Linked DNA regions of Pyxidicoccus xibeiensis. The protein of the gene in region 3 binds, or shares a complex with, the protein of the main gene of each other region. Links are inferred from orthologs where the notes say so. Each region holds a gene or a part of one and is shown on either strand. Other genes may lie near its edges.

Evidence for each region.
Region 1: the proteins of tolR (region 3) and LXT23_RS05000 are in contact, whole or in part, in a cryo-EM structure (PDB 9DDO), measured with the Escherichia coli proteins. The link is inferred for Pyxidicoccus xibeiensis from one-to-one orthologs.
Region 2: the proteins of tolR (region 3) and LXT23_RS05005 are in contact, whole or in part, in a cryo-EM structure (PDB 9DDO), measured with the Escherichia coli proteins. The link is inferred for Pyxidicoccus xibeiensis from one-to-one orthologs.

Annotation. Positions count from the first base shown.
Region 1 is NZ_JAJVKV010000001.1:1,234,496-1,238,259, reverse strand. What follows is about bases 1-2,941. They hold LXT23_RS05000 (energy transducer TonB), read right to left. Parts: upstream 1,886-2,941; coding sequence 1,115-1,885; downstream 1-1,114. Other genes in these bases: LXT23_RS04995 (glycosyltransferase family 87 protein), read right to left, coding at 2,002-2,941; LXT23_RS05005 (MotA/TolQ/ExbB proton channel family protein), read right to left, coding at 329-1,081; LXT23_RS05010 (ExbD/TolR family protein), read right to left, coding at 1-345. Outside these bases: more of LXT23_RS04995, read right to left, coding at 2,942-3,249; LXT23_RS04990 (hypothetical protein), read left to right, coding at 3,554-3,764. UniProt on the Escherichia coli protein: Interacts with outer membrane receptor proteins that carry out high-affinity binding and energy dependent uptake into the periplasmic space of specific substrates such as cobalamin, and various iron compounds (such as iron dicitrate, enterochelin, aerobactin, etc.).
Region 2 is NZ_JAJVKV010000001.1:1,236,190-1,239,877, forward strand. What follows is about bases 1-2,865. They hold LXT23_RS05005 (MotA/TolQ/ExbB proton channel family protein), read left to right. Parts: upstream 1-989; coding sequence 990-1,742; downstream 1,743-2,865. Other genes in these bases: LXT23_RS04995 (glycosyltransferase family 87 protein), read left to right, coding at 1-69; LXT23_RS05000 (energy transducer TonB), read left to right, coding at 186-956; LXT23_RS05010 (ExbD/TolR family protein), read left to right, coding at 1,726-2,133; LXT23_RS05015 (ExbD/TolR family protein), read left to right, coding at 2,146-2,574; LXT23_RS05020 (TonB-dependent receptor domain-containing protein), read left to right, coding at 2,698-2,865. In the rest of the region: more of LXT23_RS05020, read left to right, coding at 2,866-3,688. UniProt on the Escherichia coli protein: Involved in the TonB-dependent energy-dependent transport of various receptor-bound substrates. Protects ExbD from proteolytic degradation and functionally stabilizes TonB.
Region 3 is NZ_JAJVKV010000017.1:47,380-51,021, forward strand. The notes cover bases 451-3,269. They hold tolR (protein TolR), read right to left. Parts: upstream 2,185-3,269; coding sequence 1,717-2,184; downstream 451-1,716. Other genes in these bases: tolB (Tol-Pal system beta propeller repeat protein TolB), read right to left, coding at 451-922; LXT23_RS42550 (energy transducer TonB), read right to left, coding at 919-1,713; LXT23_RS42560 (MotA/TolQ/ExbB proton channel family protein), read right to left, coding at 2,197-2,907; LXT23_RS42565 (hypothetical protein), read left to right, coding at 3,068-3,269. Also shown: more of tolB, read right to left, coding at 1-450; more of LXT23_RS42565, read left to right, coding at 3,270-3,642. UniProt on the Escherichia coli protein: Involved in the TonB-dependent energy-dependent transport of various receptor-bound substrates.

The DNA.
Region 1 (3,764 bases), on a different replicon or contig from region 3:
CTTGAAGACGCCGCGCACCTCGGAGTAGCGCACGCCGCGGTCGGCCTTGAGCACCACGCGGGTGTCCGGGTCCTTCTGGTGCAGGGCCTTCAGCTCCGCCATGAGCGCGTCGCGCTCGAGCTCCTTGCGCTCCAGGAAGAAGGAGCCATTCGCGGCGAGGCTGACGATGGTGGGCTCGAGCTCCTTGTTCTCCGGGTCCGGGTTCGTCGCGGCGGGCAGCTCCACCGAGGCGCCGGCTTCAATCTGGGGCGTGACGACCATGAAGATGATGAGGAGGACGAGCACCACGTCCACCAGCGGTGTCACGTTCATCTCGGGCGTAATCGCCCTACGCGGGGTGGACATCGCGCCCCTCCTTGCGAGCGGCCAGCTCCGGCCCGGTGGCCACCGCGGCGCCGTTGGCCGGGGCGGGCTTCTGCGGGCCCAGGTCCTCCAGGTAGTCCATGAACTCGCCCCGGGCCGCGTCCAGCGAGAGCTGGAGCGCATCCGCGCGGGTGGACAGGAAGTTGAACATCAGCACCGCGGGGATGGCGACGAGCAGGCCGAGCGCGGTGACGACGAGCGCCTCGGCGATGCCGGCCGACACCGCGCCCAGGCCGCCGGAGCCCTCCTTGGCGATGCCGGCGAAGGCCTCGATGATGCCCACCACCGTGCCGAGCAGTCCGACGAACGGCGCCACCGAGCCCACGGTGGCGAGCACGGACATGCCCCGGCGCACGTCGGCGCTGACGCGCTCGTTGATGCGGACCAGCTCGCGGCGCGTCAGCTCCACCGGGCCCAGCTTGCCGGCGGGGACGCGGGACTTCGCGAGGAACGTCTTCATGCCACCGCCGAACAGCGTGGCCAGGTGGCTGCCCTTCGTCGCCTCGGCCTCCTTCACCAGGGCGTCGTGCTGGTGCTGCACGAGGAGCTGTCCGGCGCGGGCGGCGAAGCGCCTGGACGCCGCGCGCGAGCGGGCGAAGACGAAGAGGCGCTCGAAGAACACCGCCAGGGACGCGATGGCGAAGAGGATGAGCGTCCAGGCGATACCCAGGGCGAACACGCCCATGTGGTTGTAGATGTCCCTGAGATTGAAGTTCATGACGGGGGCTCCTGGGGGCAGGGCGGGTGAGGCCTACGACTTGAGGCGGAAGGGGACCTTGAAGATGCGGTAGACGGCGGCGGGCTGGCCGGAGACGACGGCGGGCTTGAAGCGCCACGTCCGCACCGCCGCGAGCGCGGCGCTGGCGAAGGGCTCGTCGCCGCGCATCACCTTGAGCTGGGTGACGCGGCCGTCCACCTCGACCACGCCCTTGAGGATGACCATGCCCTCCAGCCCCTTGGAGCGGGCCTCGGAGGGGTACTCGGGGATGAGGTTGGACTCGAGCGGCTCCGGAGGCGTGGCGGACTCCGGCAGGTTGATGGGCGCCACGCGGCCACCGCCGCCCGCGAGCCCGTCACCCCTTCCGAGTCCTCCCACCACGCCGCCCGGGACGAGCGCGCCGGTGCCGCCCACGGCGATGGGCGCGGCGGCAACGGTCTCCCGCTCTGCCTCGGGAGGCTTCGTCAGCGGCACGGTGTCCGGAGCCACGAGCGGCGCGGGCGCCACCACGGGCGCGGCGGGAGGCGGCGCCTTCGCGGCGACGGGAGCCGCGGGCTTCGGGGCCAGCTTCGGCTTGGGCGGAGGCGGGGGCGGCGGGGGAGGCTTCACCTCGACGACGGGCGGAGGTGGCGGACGGAAGACCACGTCCGTGCCCTTCTTCTCCTGGATGACCTCGCGCACCTTGCTGGCCGCGGAGACGACGGCGACGCCGATCATCACGAAGACGCCGATGGACGCCGTGGTGGAGAGCGCGAACCGCCGCGCCGAGCTGACGTCGGTGGCGCTGTCGAACGTTTCGAACATGGCTGAACCGCGTATAGCGGCGCCATGTCTCACGGGTGTTCACGGGCCGTGACACTTCACCTCCAAACGAATGGAGGAAGCGTCACGGCGCGCGCGCCTGCGGGATTGCCACTACGTCACGGCGCGCGCATGCCGGGCAGGGTGCGAGGCAGCCGCGCCAGCTCGCCCGTGGCCGTCACCGCGCGAGGCGCCCCCGCGCGGCGCGCCTGCCACAGCAGGGCGAGCAGCAGCACGGAGTAGACGACGGCGAACGGGCGCCAAAGGAGGACCTGTCGGGACAGCTCGGGGCCGAAGCCCGAGTCGGAGACGAGCAGGCCCGTGAGGGCGATGAGCGCGACGAGCGCGAGGTTCGGCTTGTAGCGGCTCTCGGCGGCGGCGCGCACCAGCGGCCACGCGAGCACGTAGTTGGCGCGCCACGCCAGCGGTGACAGCAGCGTCACGCCCAGGCAGCACATGGCGAGCAGGTCGGCCGGGCCGGGCCGCGCCCAGAGGACGGCGGCGAGGAAGAGGCTGATGGCCACCGCCTGCGCGAGCGTCATGCTCCCGGGCGGTGGAATGGACTCGGCGGGCAGCACGAGCGACAGCAGCAGCGTGGGCAGGCCCTGCGGGTTCGCCCCCAGCGCCCACGGAGGCGTGGTGCGCGCCAGCGTCTCGCTCCACAGCTGGAGCTGGGTGAGGGTGCCGTCCCAGCCGTAGCGGGCCAGGGTGGGCAGCGCGAGCACGATGCCGATGGCGGCGGTGGCGCCGATGACGCGCCAGTGGCGGCGCCACAGGAAGAAGAGGCCGACGAGCGCGGCGGGAGGCTTGAGGAGGAAGGCGACGGCGAACGCGGCGGCGGGGCGCCACACGTGGCCGCGCTCGGCGCCGAGGGTGGAGAGGATGATGAGCAGGAGCAGGACGGCATCCACCTGCCCGTAGAACAGCTCGAAGGTGAAGGCCGGCAGCAGCGCGAAGGTGGCGAGGCCGGGGCCCCATGCCCACGGCGCGGCCTCACCCGGGCCCGGCGCGGTGCGCGTGGTGAGGCGGGCCACGGCCGCGAGCGCGAGGATGGAGCCCAGGTTCCACAGGGCGACGGCGACGCGCGCGGGGAAGAAGGTGAAGGGGATGAACAGGGGCGCGGTGACGGGCGCGTACTTGAACGGCATGGTGCCGTCGGAGACGCGGTAGAGGTCGGTGCCCTCGAGGAAGCGCTCGGCGGCGGTGAGGTAGACGCGGAAGTCCACGCCCCGGCGCGGGTGCTGGCCCACGGCCACCGCGGCCACGAGGAGCACGGCCAGCACGAGCCACCAGAACCAGCGGGCCCAGGTATCGGAGCGGCTCATGGTGGTGTCCGGCACGGTGGCGGAAGGCGGCGCGAGGCTCACGGGTGCCTCGCGGACAGGGGCGCGGTGCTGCCTGCCGCGTGCAGGGCTCTCTCAGACGGCGAGCGCTGGAGGGAGGCGTGGCGTGGGGCGCGGGGGCGCCCCGAGGCGGCGGTGTTCATCGAGCAAGGGGGAAAGGTGGGGGAAGGGCACCATTTCACGCCGGCCGGCACACGGCAACGTGGTGATGCATGCGGAAACTTCCCGGCCGCATGGAAGGTCGGCAGGTGGCTGGTCCAGCTTCTTGCAACCTGATTACGCTGGATTCGCGGCACTCCCGCCGCGTCACGCCGAGGAGCAGCTGAACATGAAGCGGAACCTGGTTCGCCTCATCCCCTCCGTGGTCCTTCTCACCCTGTCCGTGGCCTGCGCGGGGCCCGAAGATGCGCTCACCGAGCCGACCGGGACAGACCCGGCGGCAGGGCTGGCCAGCTCCGAGGCACAGCTCGGCTACGGCAGCTTCTCCGCGTTTCCTGCCACGGTGGTGGTCGACCGATACACGCACCTCGGCTCGACGC
Region 2 (3,688 bases), on a different replicon or contig from region 3:
CGCGCGGTGACGGCCACGGGCGAGCTGGCGCGGCTGCCTCGCACCCTGCCCGGCATGCGCGCGCCGTGACGTAGTGGCAATCCCGCAGGCGCGCGCGCCGTGACGCTTCCTCCATTCGTTTGGAGGTGAAGTGTCACGGCCCGTGAACACCCGTGAGACATGGCGCCGCTATACGCGGTTCAGCCATGTTCGAAACGTTCGACAGCGCCACCGACGTCAGCTCGGCGCGGCGGTTCGCGCTCTCCACCACGGCGTCCATCGGCGTCTTCGTGATGATCGGCGTCGCCGTCGTCTCCGCGGCCAGCAAGGTGCGCGAGGTCATCCAGGAGAAGAAGGGCACGGACGTGGTCTTCCGTCCGCCACCTCCGCCCGTCGTCGAGGTGAAGCCTCCCCCGCCGCCCCCGCCTCCGCCCAAGCCGAAGCTGGCCCCGAAGCCCGCGGCTCCCGTCGCCGCGAAGGCGCCGCCTCCCGCCGCGCCCGTGGTGGCGCCCGCGCCGCTCGTGGCTCCGGACACCGTGCCGCTGACGAAGCCTCCCGAGGCAGAGCGGGAGACCGTTGCCGCCGCGCCCATCGCCGTGGGCGGCACCGGCGCGCTCGTCCCGGGCGGCGTGGTGGGAGGACTCGGAAGGGGTGACGGGCTCGCGGGCGGCGGTGGCCGCGTGGCGCCCATCAACCTGCCGGAGTCCGCCACGCCTCCGGAGCCGCTCGAGTCCAACCTCATCCCCGAGTACCCCTCCGAGGCCCGCTCCAAGGGGCTGGAGGGCATGGTCATCCTCAAGGGCGTGGTCGAGGTGGACGGCCGCGTCACCCAGCTCAAGGTGATGCGCGGCGACGAGCCCTTCGCCAGCGCCGCGCTCGCGGCGGTGCGGACGTGGCGCTTCAAGCCCGCCGTCGTCTCCGGCCAGCCCGCCGCCGTCTACCGCATCTTCAAGGTCCCCTTCCGCCTCAAGTCGTAGGCCTCACCCGCCCTGCCCCCAGGAGCCCCCGTCATGAACTTCAATCTCAGGGACATCTACAACCACATGGGCGTGTTCGCCCTGGGTATCGCCTGGACGCTCATCCTCTTCGCCATCGCGTCCCTGGCGGTGTTCTTCGAGCGCCTCTTCGTCTTCGCCCGCTCGCGCGCGGCGTCCAGGCGCTTCGCCGCCCGCGCCGGACAGCTCCTCGTGCAGCACCAGCACGACGCCCTGGTGAAGGAGGCCGAGGCGACGAAGGGCAGCCACCTGGCCACGCTGTTCGGCGGTGGCATGAAGACGTTCCTCGCGAAGTCCCGCGTCCCCGCCGGCAAGCTGGGCCCGGTGGAGCTGACGCGCCGCGAGCTGGTCCGCATCAACGAGCGCGTCAGCGCCGACGTGCGCCGGGGCATGTCCGTGCTCGCCACCGTGGGCTCGGTGGCGCCGTTCGTCGGACTGCTCGGCACGGTGGTGGGCATCATCGAGGCCTTCGCCGGCATCGCCAAGGAGGGCTCCGGCGGCCTGGGCGCGGTGTCGGCCGGCATCGCCGAGGCGCTCGTCGTCACCGCGCTCGGCCTGCTCGTCGCCATCCCCGCGGTGCTGATGTTCAACTTCCTGTCCACCCGCGCGGATGCGCTCCAGCTCTCGCTGGACGCGGCCCGGGGCGAGTTCATGGACTACCTGGAGGACCTGGGCCCGCAGAAGCCCGCCCCGGCCAACGGCGCCGCGGTGGCCACCGGGCCGGAGCTGGCCGCTCGCAAGGAGGGGCGCGATGTCCACCCCGCGTAGGGCGATTACGCCCGAGATGAACGTGACACCGCTGGTGGACGTGGTGCTCGTCCTCCTCATCATCTTCATGGTCGTCACGCCCCAGATTGAAGCCGGCGCCTCGGTGGAGCTGCCCGCCGCGACGAACCCGGACCCGGAGAACAAGGAGCTCGAGCCCACCATCGTCAGCCTCGCCGCGAATGGCTCCTTCTTCCTGGAGCGCAAGGAGCTCGAGCGCGACGCGCTCATGGCGGAGCTGAAGGCCCTGCACCAGAAGGACCCGGACACCCGCGTGGTGCTCAAGGCCGACCGCGGCGTGCGCTACTCCGAGGTGCGCGGCGTCTTCAAGGCGATGCAGGACCTGGGCTTTCCCGGCATCAACCTGCAGGTCATCGACAAGCCGAAGCACTAGGAGGAACGCGCGATGGCATTCGACCTCGGAGGCGGTAGGGGCGGACTCCGCCCGTCCATGAACGTGACGCCGCTGGTGGACGTGGTGCTCGTCCTCCTCATCATCTTCATGGTCGTCACCCCGCTGCTGACCAGGCAGATGTGGATGAACGTGCCGGCGAAGAACGACAAGCAGGAGGAGCAGCCGCCGCCTCCGCCCGACGCCCTGCCTCCCGTGGTGCTCACGGTGGACAAGGGCGGCGTGCTGCGCATCAACCGCGAGGAGGTGCCGCGAGACCAGGTGGTGGCGCGGCTCCAGCGGATGCTCAACGCGCGCCCGGACAAGATTGTCTTCTTCGACGCCAGTGATGACGTGCCGTACGGCGCCGCCATGGACGTGCTGGACCTCGCCCGGGGCGGGAACATCACCGTCGGCGTGTTGCCGGACAAGCTCGCGGACTGAAGCGGCCCTCGGCGGACCGTGACGACGAGTTTTCGGTCCGCCGCCTGAATCGTCACAGCCCATCCATTCCCCCGCCACGCGTGTCGCGTTCTTTACGAGCGCCGACCGCCGGCAAGGAGAGTCGTGTTGCCTCGCACCGCCCTTTCGCGCGCCCTCGTGGCAGCGCTCGCCGTCATCACCACGTCCGCGCTCGCGCAGGTGAGCGGCACCGACGTAGCGGCGCCGCCCTCAGGTCAGGACGTTACGTCCCCGTCTACCGCGCAACCGCGGGCGCCCGCCCCGGCGCCCCACAGCGGAAGGAACATTCCTTCCACCCCAGGCGCGGCGCCCCAGCCTGGAACGAACGTTCCTTCCGCCTCGTCGGCCCAGGACGCGGCGCCTCAGCCTGGAACGAACGTTCCTTCCGCCGCCGAGCCCGCCGAGTCCCTGGCCACCGAGGGCGCCGCGACTGACGACGTCATGCTGGCCGAGTCCGCCGAGCCGCCCCCGGGCTTCACCGGCATCCACGGGCGCGTGGTGGACGAAGCCAACAGTGAGGGCCTCATCGAGGCCACCGTGAAGGTCGTCACCGGCGCACAGAAGCAGGCGCTCACCGACCTCGACGGCAACTACCGGCTCGCGCTGCCGCCCGGGAAGTACGACCTGCGCGTCTTCTATGACGTCTACCAGGGCCGCCGCATCACCGGCGTCGTCGTCACGCAGGGCAAGGTCACGAAGCTGGACGTCGCCCTCAGCGCGGACGTGGGCGCGGTGCAGGAAGTCGTCGTGGAGGCCCGCGCGGACCGCCGCGCCGAGGGCGCCCTCCTCCAGGAGCGCAAGAAGGCCGCCGCCGTGTCGGACGCCATCAGCGCACAGGAGATTGCCCGCACGCCGGACTCCAGCGCCTCCGACGCCGTGAAGCGCGTGGTCAGCGCCACCGTGGTGGATGGCCGCTACGTCCTGCTCCGGGGCCTCGGTGGCCGCTACAGCACCACCCTCCTCAATGGCGCCCTGCTCCCCAGCCCCGAGCCGGACGAGCCCAGCGTCCCGCTGGACCTCTTCCCCACCTCGCTGCTCGCCAACCTCAACGTGGTGAAGAGCTACACCGCCGACCTGCCCGGCTCCTTCGGCGGCG
Region 3 (3,642 bases):
GCGGGCTGCCGCCCCGGTTGGACACGAACGCGATGCGCTTGCCGTCCGGCGACCAGGTGGGGCTGGTGTTGAGGCCGTAGGGCGTGTCGGTGACGGCCTTCGCGCCGCTGCCGTCCGCGCTGGCCACGTAGATCTGCGCGCTCTCACCCTCCGCCAGCGCGTACGCCATGCGCTTGCCGTCCGGTGAGAAGGCCGCGCCGGTGGCCATCTGCCCCTCGGACACCACCGAGCGCGCCTCGCCGCCCGGCGCCTGCACGAAGATGTCCGGCCGGCCCTTGCGGTAGGTGGTGAAGGCCACCTTCGCGCCGTCCGGGCTCAGCCCGGGGAGGATGTTGATGCCGCCCTTGGTGAGGCTCTGCGCGTTGCCGCCGTCCCAGTCCGCCACCACGATGTCGCGGTTGCTGCCGGCCTTGCGCACGTAGGTGATGCGCGACAGGAAGGGGCTGGGCTCGCGCGTGAAGTGACGGTAGAGCGCGTCCGCCAGCCGGTGCGCCAGCAGCGACGGGTTGTCCGCCGGGGCGTCCTTCGCGACCTTCAGGTCCTCACGGCCGGTGCCCACGTTGAACAGGCGCAGCTCGCCGCGCAGCGTGCCGCCGTCCTGCGCCAGGGAGACCTTGACGAGCGCCTCGGCGCCCACGTCCGCCCAGCGGGGGAACTTGATGGTGCCGGCCGTCATGCCCTCGGTCGGGTCCGCGGTGAAGCTCTTGCGGTCCAGCACCTGGAGGATGCCGGACGCGGCCAGGTCGAAGCTGAAGGCCTGGTCGAAGGCGGGCGCCAGCTTCTTCCCGCCGTCGTTCTGCGTCACCGGCGCGGGTACGGCCACCGGCAGCGGGCGGAAGTTGGCGCCGGAAATCTCGATGGTCGGCGCCTGCGCGAGCGCCGCGAGCGGGAGGAGGACGAGGGAGAGGAGCAGGGCTTTCATAGGGCGTTCGGTCTGAAGCTCAGGTTGACGCCGCTCTTCTGCAGCGTGTCCCGCAGGTGGTCCGGCGGAGGCGAGAAGGGCGCGGCCTTGCGTACGGCGGTGACGACGGCGGAGTCGAACAAATCGTTGCCACTGGGCTTCGTGAGGCTCACGTCCAGCACCTCGCCGGCGCGGCCCAGCCGCACGGCGACGACGGTGTTGAGGTGCAGGCGCTCGGACTCGGGGATGGTGTCCGCCACGTTGTAGTGTCGGCGCACCTGCGACTGGAGCAGGCCGAAGTAGCGCTCGCCCTCGGCTTTGGCCGAGTCGCCGTCCGGGTCGCCATCCTCGGCGCCCTCCTGCTCCTCGGGCTCGGCCGCCTTGGCCGTCTTGTCGAAGGCGCCGAAGAGGCGCTTGCGCCGGTCCTCGCCCGTCTTCTCACCCTTCTGGGGCGCGGGCTGCGGCGCGGAGGGCTCCGGCTTCACGCCGGGAATCGGCACCGCCACCGCGGCGGGCGTGGGCGCGGGGGGCGGCGCTTCCGGCGCGGGCTTGGGGGCGAGCACTTCCTTGACCGGAGGCGGCGGCTGCTCCTTGCGCGGCAGCAGCTTGGAGTCCCTGGGCTTGCCCAGGCGCACCAGCGTGGCGTTGATGGGCTTCGCGTTCAGGTCCACCTTGGGGCCACCCGAGAAGCGCGCGTACAGCACCGCCGCCAGCAGCACGGCGATGTGGCCCACCACGGACGCCCCCACGAAGCGCGACAGCCGCGTGGGGCGTGTGACGAGCAGGCTGTGGCTCACCGCGGAGTCCGTCATGGGTTAGCGCTTCGCCTCCTTCGACTTGCCCTTGCCCGTGTTGGACGTCTTGGCCCCCGGTGTCGGGTCCGTAATCATCCCCACATTGCTGATGCCGGCGCGCTGGGCCGCCGCCATCACCTCCACCACCACGCCGTACGGCACGTCCCGGTCCGCATGGAGGTAGACCTCCTTGTCGGCCTGGGCCTTGGCGTTGGCGGCCAGCTTCTCCTGGAGCTCCTCCAGCGCCACCTCGGCGTCGCCGATGTAGACCTTGCGCCCGGCGTCGATGGACAGCACCAGCTTCTTCTCCGTGGCCTCCACCGGCGCGGCCTTCGTCTCCGGCAGGTTCACCTTGACGCCCTGCTGGATGAGGGGCGCCGTCACCATGAAGATGATGAGCAGCACCAGCATCACGTCCACCATGGGCGTGACGTTGATTTCGCTCATGGTGGTGCGCCCACCGCCGCGGTTGCCTCCGCCCATTCCCATGGTCGTCTCCGGCTACCGGAAGAAGTGCCGCTTGATGATGTTGAGGAAGTCCGCGGAGAAGTTCGCCATCTCCGTGTCGAACACCTTGATGCGGCTGACGAACGAGTTGTAGGCGACCACCGCTGGAATCGCGGCGAACAGGCCCGCCGCCGTGGCGAACAGCGCGTTGCCCACCGGCGCGGCCACCGTGGCCAGCGTCGCGTTGCCCTGCTCGGCAATCTGGTTGAACGCGCTGAGGATGCCGATGACCGTGCCGAACAGGCCCACGAAGGGCGACGCCGCGCCCACCGTGCCCAGGAAGGACACCCGGTTCTCCAACTCCGTAATCTGCGCCGTGGACGCACGGTTGAGCGCGCGCTCCACGTTTTCGATTCCGCCCAGCCGCTCGGCCATGGCGCCCTCGGCGCCGCCCTCCTTGGCCTGGGCCAGCTTGCTGAGCTCTTCGTAGCCAGCGCAGAAGACCTTCGACAGCGGCGAGCCGTCGAGCTTCTGGGCCGTCTGGTAGATGGCCTCCAACCGAGAGGCCTTCCAGAAGGTGTCGAGGAAGGTGAGAGATTGTGCGCGAGCCTTGGAGAGCTGGGTTGCCTTCATGGCGATGAGGGCCCAGGAGGCGACAGAGACGCCCATCAGGAGCAGCAGGACGGCCAGCTCGATGAAGGACGCATCGCGGATGATCTCCACGTAGTTCATGGCGCCGAGCGCCAGGGGCAGGTGGGGCGTCATGGGGGTCAGCGCGTAACACTCCGAAACAACAGGGTCAAACAAAGGGGACACGCCCGGTTGCTTGAAACGGCTTGCCGGTGCGGGTGAATAATTCCCGAGGCTGCTCGTCCGAGGGGTTGTAACGGGCCGAACACCTCACCACCCCACGAACGGGTCCCCCATGAACTCCCGACTGCTGGTCGCATTCCTCGCCCTGGCGGCGGTCACTCCAGGCTGTGTCATCCACGACAACTCTCCCGAGTACCCGGGCGACGTGACGTTCCGCTGGACGTTCGGCGGACTGCGCTGCGACGAGGACCGCGACATCAAGGGTGTGAACATCGTCATCCCCGGCGAGCGCCTCGCGAATGACGGCTTCTATCCCTGCCAGGCCAACGGCTTCGACGGCATCGTCCTCCACGACTTCGTGCCGGGCGTGTACAGCTTCACCATCGAAGGCGTCAGCTACGGCAACGAGCAGCTCTACCTGGCGAGCGGCACCTTCCGGGTGGACGGCGACGTGACGGTGAGCGTGGACCTCACGCCGACGGGCAGCCCGCCGTCCTTCGCCTACGTGAGCTGGCTGTTCCCGGCGAACACCTCCAGCCCGAGCCCCAGCTGCACCCAGGCCGGTATCACCGCCGTGGAGGTCCGCGTGAATGACGGCGAGTGGGCGCGCTTCGACTGCACCCGGGGCCATGGCGCCAACAGCATCCAGACGCCGTACCTGGAGCCGGGGGAGCACTCGCTGGAGTT